DNA from 2 places in the Bacillus spongicola genome. Region 1 is predicted to be linked to the other one. Evidence: predicted binding sites of a transcription regulator. Region 1 holds the regulator's gene; the other holds the start of a gene.

Region 1 (10,766 bases):
GGACGTCGCCATGCATATTATTTTTAAAAATAGATAGACAAAAAATAATATCTATGCTATAATATAATGAGTGCCATCAAATTGAATGATTTTTTTGAAAACATGAATAGTAAAAGTAACACTCTTATCGACGCGGGGTGGAGCAGTTCGGTAGCTCGTCGGGCTCATAACCCGAAGGTCGCAGGTTCAAATCCTGCCCCCGCAATACATTATTTTTTGCTGAAGTGAATAATTGAGGATGGTTGATAATATTTATTATTGGTTATCGATCGGTATACTCTCTAAAGCAAATTAATGTTACTTGTTTTGCTAAAGCAAATTAATGATAGTTATTTTGCTAAAGAAAAAAACTTTGGTCCGGTAGTTCAGTTGGTTAGAATGCCTGCCTGTCACGCAGGAGGTCGCGGGTTCGAGTCCCGTCCGGACCGCCATTTTTGAAATTACAAACTGTAGTTTCTTTTTTTTATTTATGGAGATTTTTGCTGATTTAGATGGAATAGGTTAGACTACATATAAAAGATAGATCCTTAGGATATGCTTATCCTAAGGATTTTTTTAAGAAATAGAAAGTATGAATTTAGAGGAGATAGATGAAGTGTCAAAAACATAACCCGAGCGATCATAAGGGAAAGCTACTTCATAGGTTAGTCCCTTGCCTTTGGAAAAGAACACTAAGTCATACATGTCAAGGGCTACATTCCGATTTGAAAAGTAACATTCTTTACGAGAATAGCTTTTGGCAAAAAATGCTACCTTTTGGAGCAGCTTTTTGTCTATTCTTGTACGAAATTCATACCTGAATGGAGCATTCAGTTAAGAATCAGACTAAATAGCAACAATGTCTAGCAAAAGACTCTTTCTTAAATAAAACTTTATTTTCATAGACGCAGTTAGAGCGATCATACAAAAAAGCTGGGCCAATTCTTTTGGATGGAATGGAACGAGTAATATAGAATTTTAGCGTTCAGTGCTATTCTTAGAGAAGGAGTATAAGAATATGAATACAATTGAATTAGTTTCTCGAGGGTATGAAGAAACGCAGCAACTAGCCTACAATATTGCCAAAATGTTAGAACCCGGAGCTGTTCTTACATTAGAAGGGGATCTAGGGGCTGGGAAAACAACCTTTACAAAAGGATTAGCCAAGGGATTAGATATAAAAAGAACCGTCAACAGTCCGACCTTTACGATTATTAAAGAATACGAGGGACGACTACCTTTATACCATATGGACGTGTATCGTGTGGAAGATAGCTTCGAGGATTTAGGATTTGAAGAATACTTTAGTGGTTCTGGCGTAACGGTTATAGAGTGGGCTCATTTGATTCAGGATCAGTTACCAACAGAACGCTTGGATATTTCCTTGTTTCATCAGGGAGTTGACGAAAGGAAAATTGTACTTTCCCCACGCGGTAATCGCTACGAGAACTTATGTAAGGAGTTATTTTCATGAAAATATTAGCCATAGATACATCTAACTATCCACTAGGTGTAAGTTTAATGACAGAGGATACGATTGTTGGGGAATATATCACTTATATAAAAAAGAATCACTCTGTTCGAGCTATGCCTGCCATTGAACATTTATTAAAAGAGTGTGATTGGACACCAAAAGAGCTAGAAAAGATTGTCGTGGCGAAGGGCCCAGGTTCCTATACGGGTGTTCGCATTGGAGTGACGATTGCTAAGACGCTTGCTTGGTCGTTGAAGATACCAATTGTGGGTGTTTCCAGTTTAGCCGTAATGTCGTCTGTTGGGCGTTATTTTAATGGGTATATATGTCCGTTAGTTGATGCGAGAAGAGGGCAAATATACACGGGCTTATATTCGTATCATAGCGGGCAACAAGCTGAAGTGGCTTTGGACTGTAATGTATTGGCTGTTGATTGGCTAATGGAATTAAAAGAAAAGAACCAGCCTGTGTTGTTTGTTGGGAATGACGTCAGCTTGCATAAAAAATCCATTCAATCTATTTTAGGGGACCAAGCGGTATTTAATGAGCTAACAGAGCAAAATCCTAGACCATCTGAATTAGGGATATTAGGGATGAATAAACAAGAAGAAGACACTCATTCTCTTGTACCTAATTATATTCGATTAGCAGAAGCTGAAGTGAAGTGGTTAGAGGCACAAACCAACCAACGAGGGTTTATTCATGATATCAATAAAAAATAGTTTATTTCGATTAATGGAAATTGAAGATGTCCCGAGAGTCATGGATGTTGAACTAGCTTCTTTTTCTGTACCTTGGAAAGAAGAGGCTTTTTACAGCGAGTTGCTACATAATAAATTTGCTAAGTATTTTGTGCTGGAAAACGATGAAAAAATTATTGGGTATTGTGGGATGTGGTTCGTAGTAGATGAAGTGCATATCACCAATATCGCGATTCTTCCTGAATGTCGAGGATGGAAGTTAGGAGAAGCTTTATTAACATTTGTGATGGAGTATGCTATTTCACATGGTGCGACTTCGATGACATTAGAGGTACGATTGAGCAATACGCCAGCTCAAGGACTTTATAGGAAATTAGGATTTGAAAATGGCGGCATCCGAAAAAATTATTATAGTGATAATCAAGAGGATGCTTTAGTAATGTGGGTGAAATTAGATGAGTAAAGATGTAATTGTATTAGGAATTGAAACAAGCTGTGACGAAACGGCCGCTGCCATAATAAAAAATGGAACAGAGATCATCGCCAACGTAGTAGCTTCTCAAATTGAGAGTCATAAACGTTTTGGTGGAGTTGTTCCTGAAATTGCTTCGAGACATCATGTTGAAGAGATCACGCTTGTACTTGAGGAAACGCTAAAGGAAGCCAATATGACATTTAGTGATATTGATGCAATAGCGGTAACAGAAGGACCTGGGCTCGTGGGTGCACTATTAATAGGAGTAAACGCAGCGAAAGCGATTGCTTTTGCGCATAATATTCCAATCATTGGTGTCCATCACATTTCTGGTCATATTTATGCTAATCGTCTTGTGAAAGAGATGGAATTCCCACTTCTTTCGCTTGTAGTTTCTGGAGGTCATACAGAACTGGTATATATGAAGGAACATGGTTCATTTGACGTTATTGGGGAAACAAGGGATGACGCAGCAGGAGAAGCTTATGATAAAGTGGCAAGAACGCTTAAACTTCCTTATCCAGGAGGTCCACATATTGATCGATTAGCCCAATTAGGTACTCCTTCGATTAAGCTGCCTCGAGCTTGGTTAGAAGAGGGTTCATATGATTTTAGTTTTAGTGGACTAAAATCAGCTGTCATCAATACCCTTCATAATGCTGCTCAAAAAGGAGAGAAAATCTCTCCAGAAGATTTATCGGCTAGTTTTCAAGAAAGTGTGATTGATGTATTGGTCACTAAAGCAGTTCGGGCAACAAAGGAATATGGAGTTCAGCAACTTCTTCTTGCTGGTGGAGTAGCTGCAAATAAGGGGTTAAGAAGTCGCTTAGAAGAAACCTTTAACGAATTGCCAGAAGTAGAACTTGTCATTCCTCCTCTTTCATTGTGTACAGATAATGCCGCAATGATTGGGGCTGTAGGGACTGTTATGTATCAGCAAGGAAAAAGAGGTAATCTAGCGATGAATGGAAACCCTGGATTAGAGTTATAAAGCACATTTTATTTGAGAGCATTGAAAAAATAATTACTTCTCTATGGACTGAAGATTTTTATTAATATACAGAAAATTAAAGAAGCGAAGAACCTATGTATAATGGGGTCTTCGCTTCTTTTTCTCGCTAGTGACTCTTGTCAAAGGAACAGGAAACTTGTGTGTATGTTGATGTGAAGGAGAGAGGTTAAATAATGCTGTGAGGTGAAATGTAGAGGCTGTGTAAAGAATGAGTCTTCATTACAGTGATCATAAGCTAAGCGCAAAAACGAGGCAAACGCCGATGATCAGTTCTGATTATACGCTTATCACCGATAGGTCAAGGTCAATGCTTTACTTTGTGGATAACCAATTTTTGAGGAAGAAGAGGAAGTAGAACGTCTGTTTTGTACACAGACTGTGGATAAGTTGTTAATAACTTTGTATATCTTGTGAGCAACATATAATAAAACCGCTTACTTTTTGGATGATTTTGTGGATAAAACAATAAAAAAATGTGGATAATGTGGAAAAGTCCTGTGATTATATTAGTATAAAGGTTTTGGTTGTGGATAAAAATGTGAATATTATTTTAAAAAAACATCCCCTGCGTGGGCAGGGGAAAGGCTATGTTTGGAGTTGTTCCCATTCTTCTAAAAGGTCATTATATGTTTTTTGAGCTGCAAGAACATCATCATTTAACTGCTTCACTTTTTCAGCGTTCTGATAGATGTCAGAATCAAATAGCATGGCTTCTTTTTCTTCAATCTCATTTTCAAGCTTTTCTATATATTCTTCGATTTCTTCAATTCTTCGTATTCGTTGACGTTCTAGTTTCTTTGCCTCTTTATCCATTCGGTGGTTTTCCTTTGTGTCAATCTGAGGCGTAACGATGGATGCACCACGTTCTTTTTCTTCCAATAAAGCAAGCTCGATCATTTCTTCCTTTTTATGGACGTAATAATCATAGTCACCAAGATATTCTTTGGCTTCTGTTGTGGATAATTCAAGAACTTTTGTTGCGATACGATTGATGAAGTAGCGATCATGGGAAACGAATAAGATCGTACCTGGGTAATGAATTAATGCATTTTCAAGAACTTCTTTGCTATCAAGATCAAGATGATTTGTTGGCTCATCTAGAATAAGTACATTTGATTTTTCTAACATCATCTTAGCAAGAGCTAATCGGGCTTTTTCGCCACCACTTAGAGTTGAAACAGACTTGAGTACATCATCTCCTGAAAATAAGAAATTGCCCAGAACAGTTCGGATTTCCTTTTCCGTCTTCATCGAGTAATCATCCCACAGTTCATGAATCACGGTTTTATTGGAAGTTAGCTCGGCTTGTTCTTGATCATAATAGCCAATCTTGACGTTCGCTCCAAAGTGGTAGTTGCCAGAAAGGGATGGAAGTTTTCCCACTAGTGTCTTGATTAAGGTAGACTTCCCGACTCCGTTTGGACCAACTAAGGCAATACTATCTCCTCTTGAAGCCTGAAATTTAATATTTGAAGAAATTGGTTCTTGGTGATAACCTATTGTTAAATCTTGAACTTTTAAAACATCATTCCCACTTTGCCGTTCAATTTCAAAAGAAAAATGGGCAGATTTTTCATCACCAAGCGGTTGAGACATGAGGTCCATTCGCTCGAGTTTTTTTCGCCTGCTTTGTGCCATTTTTGTAGTGGAAGCTCGGGCAATGTTTTTTTGAATGAAATCTTGCAAACGAGCTACTTCAGCTTGCTGTCTTTCAAATTGCTTACTCTCGCGTTCATAGTCGTCGGCTTTCTTTTGTAAATAATCACTATAATTGCCGTGATATTTCTTTGTGTTTCTCCGTGATACTTCATAAACATGATTGACGACTTTATCTAAAAAATAGCGATCATGAGAGACAATCAAGATGGAACCTGAATAGCCCTGTAAATATTGCTCTAGCCAAGAGAGTGTTTCAATATCTAAATGGTTAGTGGGCTCATCTAGGATGAGTAAATCAGGTTTTGTTAAGAGAAGTTTAGCCAAAGCTAGTCTCGTTTTTTGTCCGCCACTTAATGTGGAGATTTTGGTAGAATAATCAAAGTTAGCAAAATTCAATCCGTGGAGAATAGAGCGAATATCCGATTCATACTGATAGCCGCCTAAATCCTTAAATTTCACCGTTAAGCGATCATATTCGGATAGTGTCCGTTCATAAGCCTCTGTGTTTTCATAAATATCTGGTGAAGCCATCTCAAGCTCTAATTTGCGTAAATCCGCTTCATGTTGTAAAACATGCTCAAATACAGATAGCATCTCGTCCCAAATCGATAGACTGGATTCCAGTCCTGTATGCTGAGCTAAATAGCCCATGGTCACATGTTTTGGTTTTATTATTTCTCCTGAATCAAAGGAAAGTTGATTGGAGATGATTTTTAGTAAAGTTGACTTTCCAGCACCATTTCTACCTACAAGTGCAATTCGATCTTTAGATTTCAGTTCTAGTTTAATATTTGATAAAATCATTTCTGCCCCGAAGTACTTTGTTACATTATTGACTTGTAATAAAATCATATATTCACCTCATTCATCTCGTTTAAACTGGTCAGTAACTCTTCAAGTGTCCGAGTAATTTAGTTTCCAGTAAGAAACCAATCAGCTTTACTAGCGAACTGTACTATAAAATGCGGAAGGTTTTACTTCATCTTATCGACTATTTTTGATAGGTTTCAACAGCAAAATCGAGGATTCCATCGAAAAATAAACGAAAGAGTCACAATATATAAGAAAAGAGTCTTATACAAACAGTGTATCGCACTTAAAACAAGTTGAGCAATAGCAGGACTTGTGAAAAAGGTAACAGACAATCTTGACGAAATAGTGTATGATAATGAATGAAGAGGAGAATGTCTACATCAGGCATGCCTTTAATTAAAATTGATTCATCTGCAAAGAAAAGTGATATATTTCCGACCAAGAGGAATCTAAACAGCTAGTTCGAGATTAATGGAAGCGTTTCCGAAAATAGGATTCAATACAAAATGAGCCGAAAGCTCTATTAAATAGAAAAATCGAGAGATGATTGGCTCAAAAATAGAGAGGGATTAGAAATGAATCAAGACACAATGAAAATACCGCAAGCTACCGCAAAACGCTTGCCTCTATATTATCGGTTTATTCAAAACTTACATTCTTCAGGTAAACAAAGAGTGTCCTCGAAAGAATTAAGTGAGGCCGTAAAAGTAGATTCGGCTACGATTAGAAGAGACTTTTCTTATTTTGGTGCACTTGGGAAAAAAGGCTATGGTTATAATGTGAACTATTTGCTAAGCTTTTTTAGTAAAACACTAAACCAGGATGAAGTCACCAAGGTTGGATTAATTGGAGTAGGAAACTTAGGCACAGCTTTTCTTCACTATAATTTTTTGAAAAATAATAACACGAAAATTGAGATGGCCTTTGAAGTGAATCCTGATAAAGTGGGCATGAGTATAGGTGACGTACCGATTTATGCTTTAGACGATTTAGAAGAGAAAATCAAGGAAAGCAACATAGAGGTGGTTATTTTGACCGTACCCGCTCCTGTTGCTCAAACGATAACGGATCGCTTAGTGAGTGCGAATGTGAAAGGGATTTTGAATTTCACGCCGGCACGGTTAAATGTTCCTTCGTCTATTCGAATCCATCATATTGATTTAGCGGTTGAATTGCAGTCGCTAGTTTATTTCTTGAAGAACTATTCTACTAAGGACACGGAAACGTCACAAGAAGGGCTTTAAGAAATTAGGATTTAGGGGTAAAATGATGTAATATAGTACTGAGGAGGTGTAGCGTAATGCCAGGTCCAGGTAGTCTTGTAGCAATAGCAGTAGTTGCACTATTAATTTTCGGTCCCAAAAAGTTACCAGAACTAGGGAAAGCAATGGGAAGTACGTTGCGCGAATTCAAAAATGCCACAAAAGGCTTAGCGGATGACGAAGACAAAGACAAAAATGATGCTAAGTAAATGTTAGGTGATTGACGATGAGTCGAAATGATATGACTGTTTATGAACATATAGATGAATTAAGAAAACGGCTTCTCATTGTGGTCGTTTTCTTCTTGTTTGCGATTATCGCAAGCTTTTTTCTCGCCGAACCGTTGATTGTTTACTTGCAGAATGCGGATGAAGCGAAAGAAATAACGATGAATGCGTTTCGGTTAACGGATCCATTAAAGATTTACATCCAAGTAATAATATTCTTGTCATTATTAATGGCGCTCCCGTTAATTCTTTTTCAATTATGGTCCTTTGTGTCCCCGGGATTATATGAAAAAGAACGACGTGTCACGTTGAGTTACATTCCGGTAACGGTGATCTTGTTTCTTGGTGGATTAGCTTTTTCGTATTTTATTTTATTTCCATTTGTAGTCGACTTTATGTTGAATTTGTCTGTGAATCTAGAAATTGAACAGGAAATTGGCATCAATGAGTATTTTCAATTTCTTTTTCAAATTACCATTCCGTTCGGATTTCTGTTTCAGCTCCCTGTCATTATGTTGTTTTTAACAAGGTTAGGGATTATTACACCAATGTTGATGTCGAAAATGAGGGTGTATGCTTACTTTGGTCTATTTGTGATTGCCGCAATGATCACACCACCAGATATTATGTCTCATTTACTCGTTACTCTACCACTTTTTGTTTTATATGAAATCAGTTTAGGTATATGTAAAATTGGTTATAAAAAAGCTTTGCTTGCAGAACAGAAAAGAGAAATGGAAGAATAAAAAAATAGACCCATTGGGTCTATTTTTTTTGCATCGTTTTTAATTTAATGTGGATGTTAATCATCCGAAGTCCTGAACCTAAATCCAATGTTGCTAGGAAAATGAGAAGATAAGTGAAAAATCCCCAGCCATGAGTCACAACATTTTGGATTGAAAAATACGTAAATAGAATTCCGAGTAAGGTGTAAATGATACCAGTAAACAAAGGTGATTTTCTCATAAAAACGTCCTCCTAATCCTATAGAGTCCTTGCCCTATTCGTGTACATTATTGTAGCTATTGAAGTTCATTTTCGAAGGAGTTCTCTATTCTGGTATTGATTTTGTTCAAAAATAGACGAAAAGAAAAAAATCTTCAATATATATGTTTAAAAAGAGCGTGATTACCCTATCCAGTGAATAAATAGTGCGACTTGTGCGCTTACTTTTTTCATAATTGCAGGATAAAATTGAATGAGCGCAACGAGTGTATTCATGCCAACGTGAGCGATGATGGGAACAATAATTCTTTTCGTATGCACATACAGAAAAGCAAACGTAAAGCCCATCGTCGTATATAACAGAATATGGGATAATTCGCGATGAGCCAGTCCAAATAGAAGGGAACTTAAGAAACCAGCGGCCAGAAATGGCATTCGCTTATAGAGTGCCCCAAATAGGATTTGTCGAAAAACAATTTCTTCTAAAATTGGTCCGGCGACCGAGGAAGCAATTAACGCAATTGGCACAAGTGAGATGATTTTCATCGCTGTCGCTGTATTTTCCGATCCAGGTTCGATTCCGAGAAAAGATTCAACAGTAATAGCGAGGGCCTGTGCTAAAAAGGCGAGAAATATTCCGCCCACACCCCAAGAAATGGAGAGTGGAATTGAATGCTGTTGGCCAAAGTCCTCATATCTTTCGCTTTTTCGTAATAAAAAAAGTACAATGATAAGGGTGAGTGTAAAGCTAATAAATAGCCAGTACCCCGCAGCTAAATAGAGCATCTTTTCTTTATCTTCTACACCAAAGGAATTCAGTCCGAGCTTATAAATAAGCGGAACGGCGATAGAGGTAGAAAGTTGCATGACTATGTAGATGATTAGGATATAGCCATATCGTTTATTCATGTAAGTTCTCCTTTAGAAAGTTGATCATAATCATTTATCCATTCTACTAATAAAATGATGACTGTTCAAATGGTAAAGCTGGAAGAAGTGGGTTTGCGAAAAATGACAAAACATGGAGTGATTTTTGTCGAACCTTTTTAGAAAAAAATAAGGCTTGATGCTTGCAAAAGAAAAGTGAATTCTTTATTATATTAATTGTGTTAGCACTCTAAAGAGGTGAGTGCTAATTATCATGACTACATATTTATTGAGGAGGTTGTTTCACTTGTTAAAACCACTAGGTGATCGCGTCGTAATTGAGCTAGTTGAAACGGAAGAAAAAACGGTTAGCGGGATTGTTCTACCAGACTCTGCGAAAGAAAAGCCACAAGAAGGTGTTGTCGTAGCAATAGGAACAGGTCGCGTACTTGATAGCGGTGAGCGTGTAGCTCCAGAGGTTGCTGTCGGCGAACGTATTCTCTTCTCAAAATACGCAGGTACAGAAGTGAAGTATGAAGCTACTGAATATCTTGTTCTTCGTGAAAATGATATTCTTGCAATTCTAAGTAAATAATTTTCCCTTTTCACATACAAAGGAATTCAAATTCAAGGAGGTCTTTTTAATATGGCTAAAGAAATTAAATTTAGTGAAGAAGCACGTCGTTCTATGCTTCGTGGTGTAGATCAACTTGCAGATGCAGTAAAAGTAACGCTTGGACCAAAAGGACGTAACGTCGTTCTTGAGAAAAAATTCGGTTCTCCACTAATCACTAATGATGGTGTGACAATTGCTAAAGAAATCGAGCTTGAAGATGCATTTGAAAACATGGGTGCAAAGCTTGTTGCTGAAGTAGCAAGCAAAACGAATGAAATCGCCGGTGACGGTACAACTACCGCTACAGTTCTTGCGCAAGCAATGATTCGTGAAGGTTTGAAAAACGTAACAGCGGGAGCAAACCCTGTTGGCATTCGTAAAGGAATTGAAAAAGCGACAAAAGCTGCGATTGAAGAGTTGAAAAACATCTCTAAACCAATCGAAGGCAAAGAGTCTATTGCTCAAGTTGCGGCAATCTCAGCAGCGGACGAAGAAGTTGGCCAATTGATTGCAGAAGCAATGGAACGCGTTGGCAACGACGGCGTTATCACTATTGAAGAATCAAAAGGATTCTCAACAGAGCTTGATGTAGTAGAAGGTATGCAATTCGATCGTGGATATGCGTCTCCGTACATGGTAACTGATTCCGATAAAATGGAAGCAATTCTTGAAAATCCTTATATCTTAATTACAGATAAAAAGATTACCAACATTCAAGAAATCCTACCAGTACTTG
Region 2 (23,176 bases), on a different contig from region 1:
AAGGGACCATACAAAAAAACATAGGAAAAGACCGTCATCACCCGACTAGGCGAAGAGTTTCCGTGAATGGACAAACCGCTATTACTCACTACCAAAAAAGTAAATATATTCCAAACAAAAACCTTTCGTTGGTTGAAATTTCATTAGAAACGGGAAGAACTCATCAAATTCGCGTTCATATGAGTGACCTAGGTCATCCGCTTGCAGGTGATACCCTATACGGTGGATCAGCAATCTTCTCGCATCAAGCGCTACATGCCAAAAAAATATCATTTCAACATCCGCTAACCTTAGAAAGCATTGAATGCGAAGCAGATTTCTCTAGTAAAGAAATTTGGGGAATGGTTGACGATACTCAACGTTAAAGTGGGAAACAATTGGTAGTGCGACTAGTAACTGTGGAAATCCTATTTATTTCTAAATGTCTCTTTTCCGATACATTTTGGTTATTTCATCTGATTTTTTACTAAACTATCCATTTCACTGTTGATTTCCATAAAAAAAGACGGATCCAGCTGCAGTGGCGTGCGGTCATTCTTTAATCATGTCCCGCTTTCGAACTACACTCCTTCTTTCATTACATACTTTCGCAAATTCCAATAAATTCTTTTTCTCTTACACCAAAAAACTGGCGATTTTGTTCGCCAGTTTTTTGATTGTTTAGGTCGTATTCAAAAGGTTTTTTCTATGCAGTTTATTTTCCTTTAAAGATTATTTTTAATGGCTGCCGCTATGTTAACAGTACGCTTTGCTTGATGTCTAACTGCTGCCTCAACATTTTCAATCATGTTTCCCTGTTTATCCACTGTTACACTCGTACCATATGGGTTACCGCCCGCTCCGAAGATTGAGTCATCTGTATAACCTGGTGCTGCAATAATCGCTCCCCAGTGCATCATCGTTGTGTAAAGTGCTTGAATTGTTTGCTCTTGGCCACCGTGAGAGTTGCTCGCAGAAGACATGGCACTGACCACTTTATTCGCTAATTTCCCTTGGAACCACAGACCACCTGTTGTGTCTAAATATTGTTTCATTTGAGCAGGAAGATTTCCGAATCTAGTTGGTATTGAGAAGATATAAGCATCCGCCCACTCTAAATCATCTAATCCGGCAACCGGGACGTTTTTTGAATCTTCTATATGTTGCTTCCACTGAGGATTAGATTCAATGGCAGCTTCAGGTGCTAGTTCTTCTACACGAACCAATCTTACTTCGGCTCCGTGTTCCGTTGCCGCTTCTTCAGCCCACTTCCCAAGCTGATAATTCGTTCCTGTTGAACTGTAGTAGATAACCGCTAATTTTACATTTGACATAAAATCTCTCCCTTTATTTTTTTCTGATCAACGACCAGATATAGTAAAATCCCTACCAGATTTGATAGAGCTTGAACTCATGAATTAAGAACGCGGTAAATCAATTAACATAAAGCGAACGTCTTGCGTTGCTATCATATTGACCTCTGTTTGCATTGTAATTCGTGCGGAATCTCGGGTTTGAAGGTTTTCGCCATCAATATCTAGCTCTCCTTTAATCACAAAAATAAATGTATTTCGATCTTCTTTTTGTGAAAAAGATAGCTTTTGATTCCTATTTAAATCAGACAAATAAATGGTTAAATCTTGATGAATATGAGCAACCTGATCACCTTTATGGGCACTAGACACAACTGGTAAAAGGTTGTTTTTTAATTTCCGATAATCAAATTCCGATTTTTCGTAAGACGGAGCTAAACCACTCTTTTCAGGTAAAAACCACATTTGTAAGAAGTTAACCGCCTCTTTTTTGGAAGGATTCATTTCTGAATGAATGACTCCAGTTCCTGCCGTCATCCGTTGAATTCCGCCAAAAGATGTTACCGCAGATTCACCAGTAGAATCCTCATGTTTGAGCTGCCCTTCTAACACAATTGAGACGATTTCCATTTCTTTATGGGGATGGGAACCAAATCCTCTTAAGGGCTCGACAATATCATCATTAAGGACGCGCATTGGTCCAAAGTTCATATTGTTTGGATCATAATAATCTGCGAATGAAAAGCTAAATCGACTATGCAGCCAACCATGGTTTGCTGTGAATCTTTCGTCTGCTCGATAAATAGTTAACATTTTCCATCACCTCTCCTTGTAGTTTCCTATTTTTAACAAAACACCCTATTCTCCGCTAATGAAACGATATGAATATACATTTTTCGAACCAAAGATATAATATTTTATCTCGAATTCAAGATAATTATATAACGCTGTTTCTTCTCTGTCAAATGAAGAGCACCATTCAATATGTCACTGTACTTTCCGAACAAAATTGAGTCTAAAAAAGGTTTGGATTGTAAGGATTATTTCCCCACTACCCAAACCAAATGACATTCTTTAGCCAGAATAACACTCATGACCTTAATCTAATAGAAATCGTTCTTTATCCTCTCCGTAAAAGAATAGGCGGTGCAGCGGCCTTGTCATCGAAACGTAAAGTAATTTAATATCAAGCTCTTCTTCAACTGAAAAAGACTCCTTAATTGAAACAATCATGACCACATCAAATTCTAATCCTTTAGCTAAATATGAGGGGACGACTACAATTTTATCTTTCGGAATGCTAGCTTGTTCTTTTAAGAGCTTAATTGAGCCTTGATCGTTTTTTTCTAGCGCTATAGCTATTCTTTCACAATCTTTCATCGTTTTCCCAATGACTGCAAATGTCTGATATTCTTCTTCTCTCAATTCTTCAACTTTTTTTAATATACTATCAGCGATTTGTGATTCCTTCTTTACTTCTATAAACTCTGGTCTTTCGCCGTGACGAACAACAGGATTAACTTTTGGAAAAGGGTAGGGTAAACGTGCTAGAAGTTCATTGGCTGTTTCCATAATTTCTACGGTCGTACGATAACTTTTTTGAAGTTCCGTATAGGTAGCTCTTGGAAATATTTCCTGACACACGGCATCCCAGGAGGTCAAGCCCCGATAAGAATGAATTCCTTGCGCTAAATCCCCGACAAGAGTAAACATATCTGTTTCAAAAGCGGTTTTTAATGATTGAATCTGCAAATAACTATAATCTTGTGCTTCATCAATCACTACGTTTTTTACTTTGTATTCTTTTTCAACACCAAATAAATGCGTTTGCAAATATAGTAAAGGGGCTAAATCTTCTACTTCATAACTCTTATTGCGAATATGATTTGTCGTATAATCGCAGATTTCTTCGGCCTGATCTAGGGTTAACCTCCCTTTAGATCGTTTAATGAGCATTAAAGGATCTTGATATAATTCAGCATAATAGGTTAGAAGCTTTTTCTTTTCAAATTGCTTCATATAGCTTGTTACTGCTTTGCGTATACTTATTTTCAGAGATTTCAATCTCTCTTCTTTATTATCTAAAGCTTTTGTTACATAAGCCCGTCGTTCCTCGCTTTCCTTGCGAAATAAGGCTATTTCTATTCTGTCATCGAAGAATTTTTCAATTCGATTTAGCATAGATGATTTATTTGTTCTCACCGTGCTTTGGAGAAGCTTCTTTAATTTTTCCACCCGTTTGTAGAGAGGTAAGTAATAGTATTCCTCGATCAATAGTTTTGTGAATTTTTGTGCAGAATATAGTCGATACTTCTCAACATAAAAATCTTCCTTTGGTACAAACCTCAGATAGATTTCTTGTATATAATAATCGAGAATTTCTTTCATTAACTTTGATCCCTTGAAGCCGGATACTTTACTTGCTAGAATGTCCTCCTGTGTTGGATTTTCGAGTAAGGAAACTAATTTTTCATCAGGCATAAGTGTTAGTTTTTCTTCATTAATACATTGTAGTGTGTATTCAGAGAACGTCGTTTGCTTAACTCGGTCAACACCTAATTCAGGCAAAGCTTCAGATATATAATCAATAAATAATTTACTTGGAGCTAAAATCATCAACTGAGTTGGATCAAAAAATTGCTTGTAGTTGTAGATAAAATAGGAAATACGGTGTAAAGCGATTGTCGTTTTCCCGCTTCCAGCCGCTCCTTGAACAATGATAGGACGATTAAGATCCGCTCGAATAATTCGATTCTGTTCTTCCTGGATTGTTGTAATAATTTCAGTGAGGCGGTTACTGGAACTTTTTGCAAGAGACTCTTGTAAGAGTTCGTCCGTCGTTGTTAAGTCAATATCACGTATTTCATCTAATTGTCCTTGTTCAATCATAAATTGGCGTTTTAAGGATAAATCACCACGATATAATCCACCATCCGCGTTATATTCTACCCGTCCAATTCGACCTTCATAATAAAGGTTTGCAATCGGGGAACGCCAATCAACAATAATTTGATCTTGATTTTCTCGATGATACAAGGATGTTTTGCCAATATAATGTTTTTCGGTTTGATCTCCTCCCTCTCTTTTAAAGTCGAGCCGGGCAAAATATGGTTTATGTAATGCATTTCGTAATGATTCAAGTTCATCCTTAGATATTTCATAAAAACTAGCATTTGTGAGCAGGTCGGTATAGGCTGCAGAGGATTCAATAAAATCCACATCACCGAACGCTCGCTTCATATTTTCTTGGAACTGATTCTTGCTCGTTTCAGCCGTAGCGATAACAGCTAAAAGGTAGCGCTTGGTAAATTCGAGTCGATCCCATTCTTTCGTAAAATCAGGATGTAAAGGTGTTTGATCGGTCATTTTTTTCTCCTTTCCATTAGTTTCAGCCGCAATGGAGAAAGTTGACGATTGAGGTTTGTTTTAAGTGCAGAAGATTATATTATCAGAAAAATAAGAACTGTTCAATCTTTTCCTTGAAGTGTATATATTTTTTCAATCTCTCTTATCTTTTTATACTGACATTAACTATTTTGGAATTAGACATAGTTAAAATAATTGAAACTTCTATTCATCATATTTTGAGTTTGAAGGGATGGAATTTTGTGGATAGTATTCGTACTTTTGAATCAATAATGTATAGATGGAGATAAAAGCACGATTTTTTATTAGGTATGAAAAAGTGTCTAAAGGACTTCCTAACGCTTTTCCATACCTTGTGGGGTTATCGAACGTTTCTTTATGAAACGGAACACTCAATATTTTTTCTGTAGCATCTGGTACTTTTGCCCCCATTTCTTTTCTTTTTAGCAGGTTACGTATTTTTGTTAGGATCTTTTCGGATACTTTGTTGCTGTAGCATAAAAAAAGGATGGAAACAATAATTTCATTCCTCATTCCGTGTTAAAAATGATGCGAAAAGATGCCCGAAGTCAATCTTCATCACGAATTGAGAGCTAATTCGAAAAGCCACAAACTTTGCGAGAACATCCTTCTGTTAAGAGTGCAATGTTTGTCTTACTTTTAATTCATAGGCCTCCTTGTGCCCTCTGAGCCGGTTGATAAGCTTAACCACCCAAAAAATAGTGGATGATACTATAAGAAAGTCTAAAATAGCATGTAAAATAAGACCCATTAAAATTTGGTGAGCGCAAATAGGAATATACAAACGCTCGATTTGGACTCCACCGATGATCACTCCAAGCAAGGGCATCATAATATTTTTTACTAAAGGTTCCACACTCTTACTAAAATCCGATCCAATTATCACCGCAATAGCTAGGTCAAACATGTTACCATTCATTGCAAATTGCTTAAATTCCTTCCACATAATCCCCTCTCCCATATGCATTATTCTATAAAACATATGGAAAGGATGACAAGCTTGTTCGAAAATCCTACTACCTAAGGATCCTTAAAATATATAATGCCTTAATATTGAAAACAATAATAATAAAGCAACCACAAACATCACAATTCCTAAGATTTTTTCCTCTTTATTTCCAAACATCTAAATACCTCCAAAAGAATAATTTTTCTAGGCTGTTCTCGTATGCATTGTTGCGTTTGATCCATCACTTTAGGTCAAATATCTACTTTTGCAGATACTCTCTTCAAATAATTACGAAGAGATGACCCGAAACCAAGCCATGTCACAGTTTAAAGGCTAGTATGAAAAGCAACTAACTTTGCGAAAACAGCCTTAATAAATCGGTTTCACACTAGTTTTTTCCGGGATGCGGAATTAATGCACTACGGTTCTGCTATCTACTTCAGTGCAAACTATTTTACGGAAATTTTTATCGTTTTTTCAACGTTTTCCTATTGATTTATATCCAATCGTCTGCCCATTTTTGGACCTCATCAAGAACAGGGCGAAGAGACTCACCTTTTTCAGTTAGTTCATATTGTATTTTTATTGGTACTTCTAAGGTAACCGTTCGATTGATAATTTTCTTTTCTTCTAACTCTTTCAGCCGATCGGATAAGACTTTTTCACTAATTAGTGGAATTTTATCATTAATATCTTTAAAACGGAACGGTCCGGAGAATAATACTCTTATGAGGAGACCATTCCACCTCTTCCCTAGTAACGTAAATGCTTCCTCATATTTAGGGCAAACACAAGGCTTTTGCATTGAAACACACTTCCTTCAGTCGTTTTTCTTGATGTTACAGCTTATATGTATTATAGTAAACAACGAAATCACTTACGTAAAGTAAGTAACTTACTTTTTATTAGTAAAATACATCCAGCCAAAGAGAAGGAGGATACATCAATGACCAATTTTTTTGATGTAGCAGAAGAAAGACGTTCTACAAAAGTGTACGACCCTAATACGCAAATCCCAAGAGATGAACTGAAAGAGATTCTTGAATTAACAGGGAAGGCACCATCTGCTTGGAACTTACAACACTGGAAATTTATGATTTTCGATCAAAAAGACCTTCAAGAGAAAATATTACCAATTGCCTACAACCAACAACAAGTGGTCGATGCTTCTGCAGTTATTGCCGTACTAGGTGATTTGGAAGCAAATAAAAATGTGGATGATGTCTTTGATCCCGCTGTTGCAGCTGGTGCTATGTCACCAGAAATTAAAGAGGCCCTAAATCAACAAATTCAAGGTGCTTATCAAAGTGACCAATACGCTCGTGATGCGGCTTTCTCTAATGCCTCATTAGCAGCTATGCAACTAATGTTAACAGCAAAAGCTAAAGGTTGGGATACTTGTCCAATCGGTGGATTTGATCCCAATCAACTTGTGAAAGAGTTCAATATTTCTGATCGTTATGTCCCTGTGATGCTGATGACTATTGGCAAACCACTTCAAGAGGCACGTAAAGCCAATCGCTTAGATTTAGAAAGAATTGTCGAATTCGTTTAAATAAAAAGAGTACACTCCTTTATTACGGAGTGTACTCTTTTCGTATGGCTCTTTTCTTGATTCAGCTGCAGTGGCTTGCGGCTCGGGCATTTGTCAGCCCACTACTTGAAGCAGGCTTCACTGCGTGTTCTGACAGATGCCTGCCGTCCCTGAGCAGCCACTTCCGCTTTTCTTGATCCAGCTGCAGTGGCTAGGGACTCGGGCATTTGTCAGCCCACTACGTGAAGCAGGCTTCACTGCGTGTTCTGACAGATGCCTGCCGTCCCTGAGCAGCCACTTCCGCTTTTCTTGATCCAGCTGCAGTGGCTTGCGGCTCGGGGTCAAATGAATAACTCTCCAGTGATGCAGGCATCACCTCCGAGCTCTTCATTTGCCTGACGCCGCAGGACAGCCACTTCCGCTTTTCTTGATCCAGCTGCAGTGGCTTGCGGCTCGGGGTCAAATGAATAACTCTCCAGTGATGCAGGCATCACCTCCGAGCTCTTCATTTGCCTGACGCCGCAGGACAGCCACTTCCGCTTTACGTAAATGATGCCCGAAACAAAGCTAGTTCATAGATGATAAACTGATTCGAAAAGCAACTAACTTAGCGAAAATAGCCTTTTATAAACATCGTTGCTCCTACAACAATGAAAAAACAGGCAGTAAGGTTTTTTCGAGCAAAGTCTTAGTTTTCATTTAGAAATCAAAAATTTTTCGTTAGGAAACGATTTACACTAATCAAGGACTTTATTCCTATCCGAAAAACCACATTTTTTGCGAGAACAACCTTTTATTATCTAATCATTTAGATTAATTCTGTTGTGCATTTGAAATTTGAGGAAATGTATGCAAGCTCATCAAAGTTTTTTGGTCCTCTTTTCCACTGAACATTCATGTTATTCTACACCTTCGCACTTTATTTTCAACAATTCCATCGCTACAGTTCTAATCAATTTCGGGAGTACTTCAAATGTATATGGTTTATATACGCGCTCAGTCCATTTATGTCCATCCTTTCCATATACACCTAAGTTAATCGATGGAATATTTAGTTCTTTAATTTTTTGAGTAGGGAGTGGATACAATACATCCATCATTGGCATATTTTTTTTAAATGCTTGAATATCCTTTTCAGATCCAGGAATAGATAGAAAGCTTCCATCGGCCAAATAGGGGAAAAATCGTTTTAGAACAAATTTTTCGTCATAATGGTCCGAAAGTTGTTCTAGCGTATCCTCCAATACCTTTTTTACTTTGCTTCCAAATTCATTGTCTTTATCCAAATAATTATGTGGAAGATAAGGAGGGGCATAAAACAAAATCACTCGAGGTGATCTATCTGGGTCGCATTGTTGTAAGGCTTCAACTAGTTGGAAAGCTAATTCTCGTTCATCTTTCCCTTGTTCATGATTAAGACGGTAAGCTACTTCCATTACTGCATCTACATCTACACCCTTAGATGTTAACTCCTCAATAAATTCATTCAACGTTACAACATGAACACTCCAATTAAGATCTGTTTCCGGGAAACCTTGCTTCTGGCGAAAAACTTCAAATCTTTCCTTAGCTACTTTTTCATACGTTGTGCAGATAAAAGACGTTCTCCATTTTAAATCATTCAAGATTTCACTTGCGGCTTTCTCATAAACAAAATAATTAAAATACAGTTTTGCACTCACAGGTGTTTGAACATTGTATTCTTCTTTTGTTTCTTTCAGATATAAACAGGTTGGTGGGAGAATAAACTCTCCATCGATTTTCTCTGTTAACGCTAAATTGTGATTAATTTCTGATATGATATTAGCGGCAATATGAGTGGGGTCTATGCTTTGTAAAACATCTCCTACATGTGCCTCGCGCCCATATATATAGAAACAAGGTAACACTTTCCCTGCCGCTCCGGTGTATATATATTTTTGTGTGTCTCCTTCATACATGGGTGAAATAAAGTCGTTATTTAGTCCTGCTATAAACTTGGTTCCGTTTTGTTTCATTTCATATAACTCGTGGATTGCACTCAGTACCCCTCGATGTTGACTCTCTTCATCCGCATTAAATAAAAACAACACATCTCCATTAAGCTTTTCTTTTTGCTCACTAAAATGGAGCAAATTTACGAGATGAACAGCAATTCCACTTTGCATATCTAATGCCCCACGTCCAAAGAGCCATTTCCCTGACATTGCTTCCAACTTTAATCCTTCATCCCCATCGAAATCGACAAAAAACTTTTGCAAAAATTCTGGATGATGAGCCATATCTTGCAAAGAACCATAATCCTCTGTTCCAACTGTATCGATATGGGCATGAAATAAAATGGTTTTTCTTGTTTTCCCTTTCACTCGAGCAAAAATATTCTTTCGCCCAAAAGGATCAGCAGGTATGTTTTGGGCCCACACTTCCATTGGATGTTCTTTAAAATACGGAAAAGATCCAATGAGTTGTTGAATAAAGAGCGCTTTGTCTGTTTCGCCTACTGTACTATTGTAGCTTTTTAGTGAAACTAACGTTCGTGTTAGAAATTCTACTTGCTCTGACTCCAATTTTCCAGTTAAATGTTGAAACATGCTCCCCCCGCCTTTCAAACGAAATTAATTTGCTTCATCCAATATAGAACATAAGGACAAACTATTAATAACCAGTAGCAGACGATAACTGAATTGAGACGCTTTTTTCCTCGTCACAATGCTTAGCATATGAACTCAATGAGATGGCGATAAGGGCTTAGTCCAAATACTCTTCTAGAAATTATCATTGCATTTTACTATAAAAACGAATATTATTGTAAATGCACTAAAAAATGTTCGTGTTTAGGAGGTTCTTATGTTTAAATTAAATAAAAATCACACGACAGCAAAAACAGAAGTACTTGCTGGTGTCACCACCTTTTTAACAATGGCTTATATTGTGATTATTAACCCGATCATTCTTGCAGATGCAGGCGTTCCATTTCAGGCTGTGTTCATGGCGACGATCATTTCTGCTGTCATCGGCACATTATGGATGGGACTAGCAGCGAATTATCCGATTGCCATTGCCCCGGGTATGGGACTTAATGCATATTTTACTTATTCTGTTGTACTAGCCAATGACGATATTACGTACGAGATTGCTTTTGCTGCTGTCTTTTTTGCCGGTCTATTGTTTGTGCTATTGTCGCTGACAACACTACGTGAAAAATTAATTGAAGCGATACCTGACAATTTAAAATATGGTATTTCAGCTGGAATCGGTCTATTTATTGCTTTTATAGGGTTAAGGTTAACAAACATTATTGTTGCTGACCCTAACAACTTAGTTCGTTTAGGAGATTTACATGACTCATCTGTTATTTTAACACTCATCGGCTTGGCCGCAACGTTAATCTTAATGGTCTTGAGAGTGAATGGTGCTTTATTTATTGGAATGATACTCACTTCAATTATTGCATACTTTACAGGAGATCTTTCCTTTAATAATGGTTTTGTTGCTGCTCCTTCTATGCCTGAACTTCTCATAACCAACCCTATTTCTGCCATCGGTGATGTGTTTAGTCATGGATTATATGCCGTCGTTTTTTCATTCTTACTGGTAACGATATTTGATACAACTGGAACGATGGTTGGAGTCGCTCAACAAGCAGGATTAATGAAAGGGAAATCACTCCCTCGTGCCCGTCAAGCTCTATTGGCGGATTCTATGGCCACTACAGTTGGCGCAATGTTCGGCACAAGTCCTACAACAGCTTACATTGAATCTTCATCTGGAGTCGCTGCAGGAGGAAGAACAGGATTAACGTCGGTTACAGTTGCAGGATTGTTTGTTCTAGCAGCTTTCTTTAGTCCTTTGGTAGGCTCACTCTCTGGTATCGCTGCGATTACTGCGCCAGCCTTGATTATTGTCGGTAGCTTAATGATGGGAAGTATGGCAAAAATCAACTGGAATGACCTTGATGAGGCTTTTCCTGCGTTTATTATCATCCTTAGCATGCCACTTACTTCTAGCATTGCAACTGGAATTGCGTTTGGATTTATTTCCTATCCAATTCTTAAAGTTGTCAAAGGACAGTGGCGAATCGTTCATCCTTTAGTATATGTGTTTGCCCTCTTATTCTTGATTCAACTCATTTATTTACCTCATTAAAACTGAAAAAGAGCTCACCCAATTGGGTGAGCTCTTTTTTACTATTTACACCATAAAAAACGTGAATTTATGAACAACAGATGACAATTAATAATTATTTGCAGTTGCAAACCCTTTCATGTGATAATTGTCACACATGAACACCTGAAATTCTGATATTCTCTAATTGTGAAGTAAGTCACATATAAGTTTTTACTATTATTCAAACTAAAAGGGTGATTGAAATGATTAATAAAAATAAAGTAGCCTTAATTGGAACTGGCTTTGTTGGCTCAAGCTATGCATTTGCTATGTTAAATCAAGGCGTCGCACAAGAAATGGTTCTTATCGATGTAAATAAAGAAAAAGCAGATGGTGATGCTCGTGATTTAAGTCATGGTTTGGCTTTTGCTTCACCGATGAAAATATATGCAGGTACTTATGAAGATTGCTCTGATGCCGATTTAGTCGTTATTACAGCTGGAGCAAGTCAACAACCTGGCGAAACTCGTTTAGATTTAGTGGATAAAAACATTAAGATATTTAAATCTATCGTTTCAGAAGTCATGAAGAGCGGATTTGACGGCATTTTCTTAATTGCCACCAACCCTGTTGACATTTTAACTTACGCTACTTGGAAGTTTTCAGGATTACCTAAAGAAAGAGTGATTGGGTCTGGAACTATTTTAGACACTGCACGACTTAGATATTTATTAGGAGACTATTTCAAAGTAGATACGCGAAATGTCCATGCCTATATCATGGGGGAGCATGGAGATACAGAATTTCCAGTTTGGAGCCACGCTCGAGTTGGAGTTAGTCCCTTAACTGAACAAGTGGAGCAAACTCCTGATCAATTAATGGCAGATCTAGATGATATCTTTATTAACGTTCGCGATGCAGCATACCACATTATTGAGAGAAAAGGTGCCACCTATTATGGGATTGCTATGGGCTTAGTTCGTATCACTAAAGCCATTCTCCATAATGAAAACTGTATTTTAACAGTCTCTGCTCTTCTAGAAGGTCAATATGACGAAGAAGATTTATATATCGGAGTGCCGGCCGTTATTAACCGGGACGGAATACAAAAAGTCATTGAATTATCGCTCAGTGAAGATGAAAAGAAAAAATTCAAGCATTCTTCACACGTATTAAAAGACATTCTAAAAAAATCATTTTAACTTTAGCATCTTTCTCAATCTTAGCTACTATACAAAAAAACAATAGTCCTAAAATGTTTTTTTGAGTCAAAATAGCAACAGACTTATCGAACCGTTTAACATATTATATATCATTACGATTGGTAAAGGAAAACGCTCAGATAAAAAATCTCTGAGCGTTTTTTTATAGTCTCATATTCTATTTCGTTGGATTCTCACCATATTGGTTCAACCCAGGCATCACGATTTACATCACCCTATCAGGTAGGATTTCGTCAGCCGAACTGTTACGGTTACACCCCACGACTATTAGCCCCGAGTTTATTAACACGCTTCTCTTTACTAAACAACGTGCTATTCGACGCAGGGGGAGCCTTTCAGAGGGCTACCTCCTCGTTCTACTCCTCTATCATAACCCTTCAGTGTTAGAAACCTAAAACTGCCATACCTTTAGTGAAATCGTGTGACCACATTCCATTTTAGCAGGGAACGTTTCGCACCAACTAAAACCCCCATTTATGGAGTGTACTTGAATACATTTTTAATAAAGGCTGCTTTCGTAAACTTTGTTGCTTTTCGAACCAGTCTATAAACGTTGATATAGCTTTGTTTCGGGCATCATTTACGAAACGCGGAAGTGGCTGTCAAGGGACGGCAGGCATCTGACAGAACACGCAGTGAGCTGACAAATGCCCCCAGTCCCTAGCCACTACAGCTTGATCAGTCTGTTTTGACGGAAATCAACAGTGAAAAAGACGATTTAATCAAAATCAGATGAAATAGCCACAATGTATACGAAACGAGCTTTAATAATAGTAAAATTATTTTAAGTCCTTCTTATTTAGATAAAATGGTTTTCCCTCTTCCAACTTAGTAAGTTTATTACCAGAAATAATATGAGTGATACTTGAGTCGTTTTTGTATGTAATCGTAATTCTGTAGTCTTTGGAATTAGAAACATTACTATTAAGAGGGATTACATAAAATATTTCAACATCATTCACTTCATAAAAAATTGCATCTACTGATTTGCTTTGTGTGCTAACTTTAATATTAGCGATATTCAGGTCTTTAATTACTCCTAATAATGTAGGATTGATATTCTGATCTTCACTTAATAATTGAAATGAAAGAATGAAATCGTTGGTTGCTGGCACATCTTGACTAGTATGTCCACCGCCGCCTAACCATTTATAGCCTGTAAGAGAATTGCTTACCATGTCAACAAAGTACATATTGTTCTTACCATCATTCACATTTCCAACTGAATAAATCATGATTCCGTTATCCGTTTTAATGGTATCAATCACTTCAATGTTATCCACTATACCGCCCCTGACCTCTCGAATAGCATCTATGGACTGCCCACTCCTAAATAATATTACAAATATAATGCCTGTAATAAGTATTGTAGTTAGAATAAATATCTTTTTCATGTTCCTACCTCCGAAGTATTTACCTTTTTACTTTATTTTTAAGGCTCTTTTCGTATACATTGTGGCTATTTTGAACTTCTGTCAAGAAAATGGACAATAAAAAATGAGATTTAATTTTCCTACTTTCCTACCGCACTTCGTTTGGTGGGGCATTAGAAAGAATCAATCCAAGACCATGATTGATCCTTTCTAACGCCAAATGGCTATATTATGAGATTGATTCTAGGATCGAAAGTTGATACTCTCGCTCAAAGTTATTTGGCGGCAAATATCCCAGCTTAGAATGCTTCCTCTTCTCATTGTACCTACTTGTAATATAATGATTGATAACCCTCATCGCTTCTTCTTTTGTTTGAAATCTACGCCGATAGATAAGCTCTTTCTTTATGGTCGCGTGGAACGATTCGATGCAAGCGTTATCATATGGATCTCCTTTTCGACTCATACTAATTTTAGCCCCACTCTGAGTTAATTCCTCTACGTATTCATTAGAACAATATTGGGAGCCACGGTCAGAATGATGGATCAATCCCTTACCTGGTCGTCTCGTTGTTTGAGCCATTCGCAATGCTTCTAAAACAAGTTCTTTTTTCATTGAAATTCCTTGGCTCCATCCAACAATTTTTCGTGAAAACAAGTCCATAATGGAAGCAAGATACACCTATCCCTTCAATGTTCGGATATATGTAATATCAGCTACCCAAACCGTATTTGGAATATCTACATCGATCTGTCTCTTCACTAAATTAGGATAGATCGTTAAATCATGATCTGAGTCTGTAGTAACAACGTATTTCTCTAATGGAGTCGCTCTCAACCCTATTTCCTGCATATACCGAGCTACGGTTTTTTGGGAGACTTGGTAGCCCCACTCAATTAAATCATCATATACTCTTGGGCTACCGTAAGTTCCTTGACTCTCATGAAAAGACTTACAAATTTTTTGTTTCAGTTCCTTTTTCTTCTTTTCTTTTTCTGTCTCTTCCTGAGTTTGTCGATCGACCCATTTATAGTAACCGCTTGTTGATGCCTCCAGTACCTTGCACATCTTCACCACAGTATGTTCATCTTTGTGGAGATGGATAAATTCATACTTTACTCCTGCTTTTTCGTGAAGATGTGCATCGCCTTTTTTAAAATTTCATTCTCCTCTTGAAGAGATTTTAATTCTTTTTCATGCTGTTTCTTCAATTTGTTTAGGTCTGAAGGAGTAATATACTCAACAGATTTGTCAGCATTTTTCGCCTCTTTTAACTTTTTTACCCATCGCATAATAGTCGAGTAAGGGATCTCTAACTCATAGGCTAGTTCTGTCACTTTCCTACCTTCTTCAACGACCATCTTAGCTACATACTCTCGATATTCGTTCGAGTGATGATTACTCATGTGAACACGTCCTTTTTAATGATAATTATTGTGCAACGGATTATCATTTTTATGTGTCCACTTTTAAGACTAACTTTAATTTCATCTGATTTTGACTAAATCCTCCATTTCACTGTTGATTTCTATCAAAAACAAACGAAATGATGCCCAAAACAATGCTATATCATAGATAATAAACCGATACGAAAAGCCACAATCTTTGCGAAAACAGCCATTTTTTAAAATAAATTGTTCAATTAAACTGCCTCTTTAATGTTATAAGTGCTTAATTATTCTTCAAGATAAGCCCTCCTTAATTGAATAAGAAAAAACTCACAAATATTTAATTAACTCTATGTCAGCGTGATTTTCAACACCGTCTTCATCGTCTCCAAAAATCCCATATATTGTATTAAGTCCAAGCTTGATCCAAAACCTAAGAGCTACCCTATTTTTATTTCATCATTTGCCCGCACTTCACTATTTTTAATCCGTTTCAACACGCTTAACAATTCAGTAACCACTTCTTGTCCCAGTCCTTGTTTGTGATACTTTTTGTCAATATACAGGTAGTTAATATTGAATGTTCCAGACATTGGATATCTGTAATCTTTAGTAAGAAACCCAACAATGCGGCCAGTTTCCTTCATTCCTATAACTTGAATTACAAATTGGGCTCTGGTTCCATTAGACGGTAAGTCACCAACGGTAAAACAATGATATACATACGCTTTATCTAAGCTATCGACATCCCATTGGTGAACAAAACTCCCTTGGTCATATAACTTATGAACAGTTTGAATTTCTTCTCCAGTTAGGTCTTTAATTGTGAACCTTTTGTCTCCCACCCGCTTGGTATCCTCTTGTTCAACACCACTTAATCAACTCCAGTATTCTCTAACTCTGTAACCTATTTATTCAACAAATGCTACCTAATAGCTTAAACCACCATACCTAATCATACGCTATGCTACCGTTTGCTTAACATATCCTATTTCAATAAAGGCATTAATGATGAGGTGGTTAACTCTTCGCTTTCTATAACAATTGCGGTTAATCTAGTATCGGTTTTGGTTTCGTGCCACTCGTCTTTCTCCCAAAATACTGCTTCGCCACTATGTACTTTAATGAATTCACCTGTTTCACCTTTAACCAATCCTTCTCCGTTAACAATTAACAGAAGCTGAGCTACTACTGCTTGATGATAACCGATTACTCCATTTGGATCTAAGTGAATACATCCTATATGAGCTGTTTTTTGAGTTTGGGTAATATGCGACATTATAAAATCGGAATTAAATTTCTTGATTTTCTTACCTGTTTCTTTTGTAAATTGATAAATTTCCATTTAGTACCCCCAAATAGTTTCTTGTTCACTGCCATTCTTTTGTAAGTCTTAATTCCGTCATCCTACCCGTTAGTTTAAGAACAATCCTTCACATACTCAATATTTATTTTAGCATAAAATTACAATTCCTCATTTGGTTTATCAAAATCAACATAGCAAATAGAATGACAGTTAACTCTTAATTAGCACGTTGTTAATGACTGTTATTATTATGTTTATTTGGTTTGCAATTTTGTATGCTACTTCAAAGGTTAAGATCCAATGATTGCTGCTATATAAGGGGAAAAGAAGAGACAAAATTATAAGTGATTTAGTTTGATAATTAAAGTGCTATTTCATATTTTGTGTTCCAAAACCGAACTCGTTTGAAAAAAGTGGGCTGATTTTTTCTTGTAGACGTAAAAGTACTGTCCACTGTAAAGGTCTGAGCCACTTTGTGATGCAGCCTTCACTCCGTGATCTGGCATTTGCCCGCCGCTGCTGATCGACCCGGCTCCGCTTTTCAATGTTGTCTAGCTTCACCGGGTAGCAGCTATGGGACTAATAACGCTCCACTTCGAAGGTCAGGACCTTCTACGTGAACCAACATTTGCCCGCCGCTGCTGATCGACCCAGCTCCGCTTTTCAATGTTGTCTAGCTTCACCGGGTAGCAGCTATGGGACTAATAACGCTCCACTTCGAAGGTCAGGACCTTCTACGTGAACCAACATTTGCCCGCCGCTGCTGATCGACCCAGCTCCGCTTTTCAATGTTGGATAGGCACTTATTTGTTCATTTTACATACGTATAAAGTGACTAACTTTGAAAGGGGTAATGATATGTACGATCCAAGACAATTTTCACCATTTCCCATGTTCCCACCAGGTAATCAGCCTCCAAATGCACCTGGCTTTCCCTCAAGCCCGTTTCCCGGAGGTGGGCAAGGTCCTGGTACACCCGGTTTTCCCTCAAGCCCATTTCCTGGAGGCGGGCAAGGTCCTGGTACACCTGGTTTCCCATCAGGAGGAGCAGATCAACCACCTGGTCCACCCCCGTCGACAATTCCAATGGAGCAGCAATCGGTTGGTGTGAGTGCGGTCGACCCAGGAGCCATTAAAGGATGTAAATATCGCTATACCTATGTTTGGTTAAATTCAGGTCGTTCCTTCTGGTATTATCCCACATATATCGGAAGAAGAAGTATGAGTGGATATCGCTGGAATGGCTATATGTGGATGTATTATGGGGTTGATTTGAGAAGAGTTCGCTCATTTACATGCTTGTAAAGGAGGCTCATAACGGTGTATTCGTATCCCCTTCAACAGAGACAAACTAAAATATTTAAAGGCAAAGAAACGATCCAAGTAACTGGTAGTTTTACAATAAAGGTTGAGCCTGATGCTGCTATTGCTTTCATGGGGGTCTTAACATCCAATAAAGAATTACAAGTAGCACAGCAAGAAAACTCAGTAATTGCACAACGTATTCTACATTCTCTCTATAAAAACGGGATCGAGGAGAAGGACATCCAAACGTCTACTTATCAGATTTATCCGCAATATGATTATGTGGACGGAAAACAACTATTCAAAGGGTATGATGTTCGACAAGTCTTTCGAGTGCAAATAACTGATCTAAACCAAGTAGGAAAAATCATTGACGATGCAGTCAATAGCGGCGCGAATATTGTAGAACGAATTGAATTTTCACTTTTGGATATCCGAGTTCCTTACCTAAAAGCACTTGCCAAAGCGTACGATGTAGCTTACGAAAAGGCCAAGATTTTAGCCCAGTCATCAGGACAGACACTTCAACCTTCACCCATCAATATTAAAGAGATTCCTGATATGAGTTCACCGCAACCCACTGGTAAGGTGTTAGCTTATAGCACAGAAAGCTCAACCCCCATCGCAACTGGTCAAATTGGTGTTGTCGCAAGAGTACAAGTAGATTATTTATTCAGTTAAACTTCTATTAGCTATCAATTACTTTTATAAGAACTTCGAGCATGTGAAATGTTGTGGATGACTCTATTCGCATTCATTGTCGCTCCTGACCTTCTGAAAGCCGACGAATAGATTGATTTCCTTTACAAGGAGGAATGTTCTGCATCTTTTCATATACATTGTGGCTATTTCATCTAGTTATTGATTACACCCTCCATTTCACTGTTGGTTATCATCCAATATAGCCGAAATGATGACCGAAACAAAACTAAATCAACGTTTATAGACTGGTTTGAAAATCAACAAACTTTGCAAAACAGTCTTTCGTGATGGCTCTTTTGGTATACTTTATTGCTCTAGCATATAAAAACGGATGGAAACACATTTTTCTTTTCTCATTTCGAGTTAAAAACAATGCGAAAAGATGCCCGAAATCATTCTTCATCACGAAATAAGAACTAATTCGAAAACAGCCTTCGAAATAAAATACCAAGAGGGCCTATTTTCTAATGTTTATCTGATCCGGTAAACATTAATTTTTGTGAAATCACCTTGTGAATTATGCACCTTTTAAGGAGAAAAAAATAGAAATAGAGAGCAGCAATCCGCTCTCTTTTTTATTCATACGTTCTCCTCATACCATTTGCACTAACAGGAAGTGAAAAGCGAAAAACCGATCCGTTTTCATTGCTAGTTAGCAATGACAATGATCCACGTTGTGCATTGGCTAAAAGTTCACTAAAACTTAGCCCTAATCCTAATCCCCGAATCTTGTTTTTTTTCCGTTTTCCACGATAAAATCGCTCAAAAATATACGGTTGTTCTTGGACAGGAATTCCTTCTCCCATATCTTTCACTTCAAAAATTGCTTCCTCACCTTCTGTAAGAAGCCGGATGATAATTTCACCACCCAAAGGCATTGCGTGAACACTGTTGTTGATTAAGTTTGTCAATATTTGGTGGACACGAAGCTCGTCTCCAAACGCTACCACCTCCCCTATTTGATCTATGGTGAAGGTAATACCTTTTCCTCTATACATGATTCTCCACTGTTTTACCCATTCTGCAATTAGAGTAGGGAGATGAAGTTTATGTGTATCGACCGTCATCACACCTGATGAAAATGTATTAAAATCAAGTAAATCTTCAATCATTCGCTGCAATTTTTCCGTTTCTTTATAACTCATCATGACAAACTCAGCTTTTTCCTCTTCTTCTACCACCTCATCCTGAATAGCTTGAAGTAAAGCACTGATCGCTGTTACAGGCGTTTTTAATTCGTGTGTCACACCAGCCAATAGTTCTTTGCGAAGTGTTTCAAGTGCCTGAAGTTTTACAGACATTTCATTAAACGATAAAATGAGATCTGAAATTTCTTTCTCTTTTACGTTTTGATGTTCTACAGAAGACGGGTAATGACCTTCTTTCATCTCCATAGCTGATTTAGCAACATCTGCTATCGGTGCTACTAGACGTTTCGTTAATAAATAAATGACGCCCCATCCTAATAGTGCCATTAATAATAACGCACCTAAAACGAAGCGAAATTGCTCGAAAAACTTTATCATAGAAGGTGACGAATTGAGGACAACGACTGATCCCACAGCTTCATCTTCTACTATTAAGGGTACGCTAATAAAGTATATTTTCCTTTCCGTAGGCAGATTGACTTCCTCTATATAGGTGTCCTTTCGAACGGGTAAATTTGAAATGGTCGCAAGGATTTCCTTAGAAGCTGTACGCTTCATTTTCACAAGTGGAATGATTTTCTCATTTTCACCTTTGAGAAAAACCGTGATAGAATCTGAAGAGTTAAAAATTCGAACTCTCTCTTCAATCAGTTTCGGTATAAAAGGAGTGTACTGTATACGACCCGAATCATCTACCAAACGATCCGCTATTTCTTCCGCTAAAAGGGTAGATAAATCCAGCTGATTTACCACTGCATTTCGATGAACAATATATCCGGAAAAAAGTCCTAATCCTATGATACCCACCACAAGAGTCAACAAATAGCGAGTTGTCCAGTAGCGCAACAATGGAATTTTCTCATTTTTTTTAGTAAACACAGAACTGATAGCCTACCCCTCTTATCGTTTTGATTTCACCTTCACTCTTGCTCCAACCTACTAATGATTTTCGTATCCGCTTTATGGCTAAATCAACTGCACGATCACTCCCCTCGTAATCCATCCCCCATACGCGGTCTATTAATTGCTCTCTCGTAAAGACCTGTGATGAATGCTCAATTAGAAATAGCAATAGACTAGTATCTTTAGGCGTTAACTCCAGGCGTTCATTAGATAAAAACAACTGACGAGATTGAAAATCTACTTTTAATGCTCCAAAAAGTCCTAAGTGATCGTCACTGAGTGCCTTAGCTCTTCGTAAAATAGCCTGAACACGCGCAACCACTTCCTCTGCCACAAACGGCTTTGTAATATAATCATCTGCACCTTGAGAGAACCCTTTTAATTTATACTCCGTATCCGATAATGCTGTTAACATAATCACTGGACAACTACTTATCGTTCTCACATATTTAAGTACGTCAAATCCATCAGCACCCGTCATCATGATATCGAGCAAGATAACATTTGGCTGAAAGATGGAGAAACGCTGAATCGCTTCCTTCCCACTAGAAGCGATTTCCACCTCAAATTCTGCTTTTTTAAGATACGCGGCTAATACTCTTGCAATGGTTGCTTCATCCTCTACAATCATGATTTTCCTCATTTCAACCACCCTTATTACGTTCTTCTCTCCATTATAACTTAGCTTGATACTTATCTAACTCCCGAAATTTTATTCTTTCTTACGTTTGAAAAAAGCTGACTTTAACAAAAGTCAGCTTCACTAGTTATTCTAGATGATGAGGCCATCCACAATTTTTGTCTTTTCGAAAAAAATTTGCTTCTTTTAAAGCTTCAGGATGACTCTCTTTTATTTCTACCCATAATTGCTTCGCCGTTTTCCCTTCTGTTGCAAGTTCTAATGATTGAGCAAGTTTAAAAACTGTCTCTTGAAATACCTCATGACCAATTTCTTTTATTTTTTTTCCTTTAGTTTCAATCCCTAATCTCTCTGCTTCTTTATATAAAAGAGATTTCCTTACTTCTTTCTCAATCTCTTTGATCTCTTTATTATCTGTCTCAATACCCAATTTAGTAGCTTTTGATAGGAGTCTAACTTCGTGTACTTCAATAGCCAATTGCTTTATCTCTTTTCCTTCTGTTTCAATTCCAAGCTCTTTTGCTTCTTCTAACAGCTTAGCATTGAAGACCTTCTTGGCTATGTCCCGTTTCTCGAGTCCTTCCGTTTCAATGCCATATTTAGCAGCTTCTTTTTGTAATTTTTCTTGAAACTTCTCCTCATTAACGGGATGAATGTGGTTCTTAAAAAATGTTTGAGTGGATTCCTCCATCCTTAAAGTCTCTTCTACATTTGTACTGATTGCATAAGTTTGAACACTTGGGATCATACAGAAAAATAGTATTGTAGTTACCATTTTAAGACTCTTTTTCAACATATTCCTCGTCCTTTCGCTTCTAGAAGTATACTCTTTGAATATGTCAGCGGAATGTCAATCGAGAACTTAATTTCTCATGAGGGCTACTCTATAAGGAAAGATTTCCGCTGTCATTATACCTTTTTTGACGGCGGGATCATTTTTCATCATCATTTTGGCATCCGTCATGCTGTTAGCTTCAAATATTACTAACCCAAACGTAGTTTCATCCATTTGCAAAGTTCTTCCCGCCAGGATCAATTGACCGTCTTGTTGCATTTTTTTGAGAGTATGAAAATGTTCTTCCACTATTTCTTGATCGCTCTCTTTCCACTGATCCTCCTTTAATAGTCTTGGAATAAGTTTTAAAACATATACAAATTGTTGTTTCTCTGTCATCAATATTCTCTCCTTTTAACTTTAGACAAATACCTATCAATATACGTTACACTCATGCTGAAATATTTTATCAGGAGTGTGTAAGAAGAACGATTTACTACACTATGTATAGGTCTTTGTCCTTTTTCATATTCATTGTTTCTCTTGATTTTACTAGGTATTGGAATTCTTTATTCTGATAATAATTTTTCCAATAAGACAAGTAGACACCTCGAAATTAATCTTTTTAACGGGATATATCCTTCTGTGAAAAACAACATTCTTTGTGATCACAGTGTTTTCATTTGAATCCTTGAATGAGAAATTCGATTTCAAGAAAAACTATGCAGAGGAACTGTGATGGAGGAGGACCACTATTGAAAAGTCAAAGTAACCAAACAAATGGATCTATGCATGGAAATCATGAAGTATATAATCTTCATGAAATACTCTCTGGGTTAATTAATATTGTAGATTTTTTAACCATTGCAAGAGAATTCGTACAATTAAATGAATTAAAGATCCTTGTTAATCACCAACATCAGTACATTTTGTCGCATTATCACGCCATTGTCACCATGCTTGAACAACAACAAACTACAATGATCAATACAAAATACGAACGGTTGAACAAGGGATCAGTAGTGTTCGGTGAGACATCAGCTATCCCGAAATTTCCTGTTAAAGAATTTGCAGAAATAAACGATGAGAAATTTTCAGGACAAATGCTTGGCTTGATGAAATCAATGAGTTCATTATTAACAGTGTCTACACTTGAAATAGCTA

What was found. The regulator Rex, encoded in region 1, represses fermentation and respiration genes when NADH is low (regulators of the CRP and FNR family bind a similar motif). The targets are predictions, from matches to a motif close to TTGTGAAATATTTCACAA.
Region 2: the regulator Rex is predicted to act here: its motif matches at 11,454-11,471, upstream of U8D43_RS17120 (L-lactate dehydrogenase).

What each region holds. Positions count from the first base shown of each region.
Region 1 covers NZ_JAYKTS010000038.1:338-11,103, forward strand. Annotated here, with positions in the region: rRNA gene rrf (5S ribosomal RNA) at 1-14, shown strand, start outside; tRNA gene U8D43_RS18425 (tRNA-Met) at 132-205, shown strand; tRNA gene U8D43_RS18430 (tRNA-Asp) at 355-431, shown strand; gene tsaE (tRNA (adenosine(37)-N6)-threonylcarbamoyltransferase complex ATPase subunit type 1 TsaE) at 998-1,453, shown strand; gene tsaB (tRNA (adenosine(37)-N6)-threonylcarbamoyltransferase complex dimerization subunit type 1 TsaB) at 1,450-2,175, shown strand; gene rimI (ribosomal protein S18-alanine N-acetyltransferase) at 2,156-2,617, shown strand; gene tsaD (tRNA (adenosine(37)-N6)-threonylcarbamoyltransferase complex transferase subunit TsaD) at 2,610-3,620, shown strand; gene U8D43_RS18455 (ABC-F family ATP-binding cassette domain-containing protein) at 4,227-6,152, opposite strand; gene U8D43_RS18460 (redox-sensing transcriptional repressor Rex) at 6,689-7,357, shown strand; gene tatAY (sec-independent protein translocase protein TatAY) at 7,414-7,584, shown strand; gene tatC (twin-arginine translocase subunit TatC) at 7,602-8,348, shown strand; gene U8D43_RS18475 (YdiK family protein) at 8,368-8,568, opposite strand; gene U8D43_RS18480 (CPBP family intramembrane glutamic endopeptidase) at 8,731-9,456, opposite strand; gene groES (co-chaperone GroES) at 9,722-10,009, shown strand; gene groL (chaperonin GroEL) at 10,061-10,766, shown strand, end outside.
Region 2 covers NZ_JAYKTS010000031.1:1,972-25,147, reverse strand. Annotated here, with positions in the region: gene U8D43_RS17175 (RluA family pseudouridine synthase) at 1-365, shown strand, start outside; gene wrbA (NAD(P)H:quinone oxidoreductase) at 705-1,313, opposite strand; gene U8D43_RS17165 (pirin family protein) at 1,398-2,105, opposite strand; gene helD (RNA polymerase recycling motor HelD) at 2,391-4,658, opposite strand; gene mscL (large conductance mechanosensitive channel protein MscL) at 5,293-5,625, opposite strand; gene U8D43_RS17150 (winged helix-turn-helix transcriptional regulator) at 6,125-6,433, opposite strand; gene U8D43_RS17145 (nitroreductase family protein) at 6,575-7,183, shown strand; gene U8D43_RS17140 (hypothetical protein) at 7,401-7,553, opposite strand; gene U8D43_RS17135 (hypothetical protein) at 7,504-7,671, opposite strand; gene U8D43_RS17130 (M20/M25/M40 family metallo-hydrolase) at 8,062-9,732, opposite strand; gene U8D43_RS17125 (NCS2 family permease) at 9,989-11,287, shown strand; gene U8D43_RS17120 (L-lactate dehydrogenase) at 11,512-12,450, shown strand; gene U8D43_RS17115 (hypothetical protein) at 13,251-13,865, opposite strand; gene U8D43_RS17110 (IS3 family transposase) at 14,074-14,526, opposite strand; gene U8D43_RS17105 (IS3 family transposase) at 14,527-14,913, opposite strand; gene U8D43_RS17100 (transposase) at 14,961-15,251, opposite strand; gene U8D43_RS17095 (GNAT family N-acetyltransferase) at 15,674-16,078, opposite strand; gene U8D43_RS17090 (cupin) at 16,222-16,578, opposite strand; gene U8D43_RS17085 (hypothetical protein) at 17,398-17,844, shown strand; gene U8D43_RS17080 (SIMPL domain-containing protein) at 17,860-18,525, shown strand; gene U8D43_RS17075 (sensor histidine kinase) at 19,122-20,543, opposite strand; gene U8D43_RS17070 (response regulator transcription factor) at 20,563-21,240, opposite strand; gene U8D43_RS17065 (hypothetical protein) at 21,365-22,012, opposite strand; gene U8D43_RS17060 (YciI family protein) at 22,100-22,411, opposite strand; gene U8D43_RS17055 (spore coat protein) at 22,768-23,176, shown strand, end outside.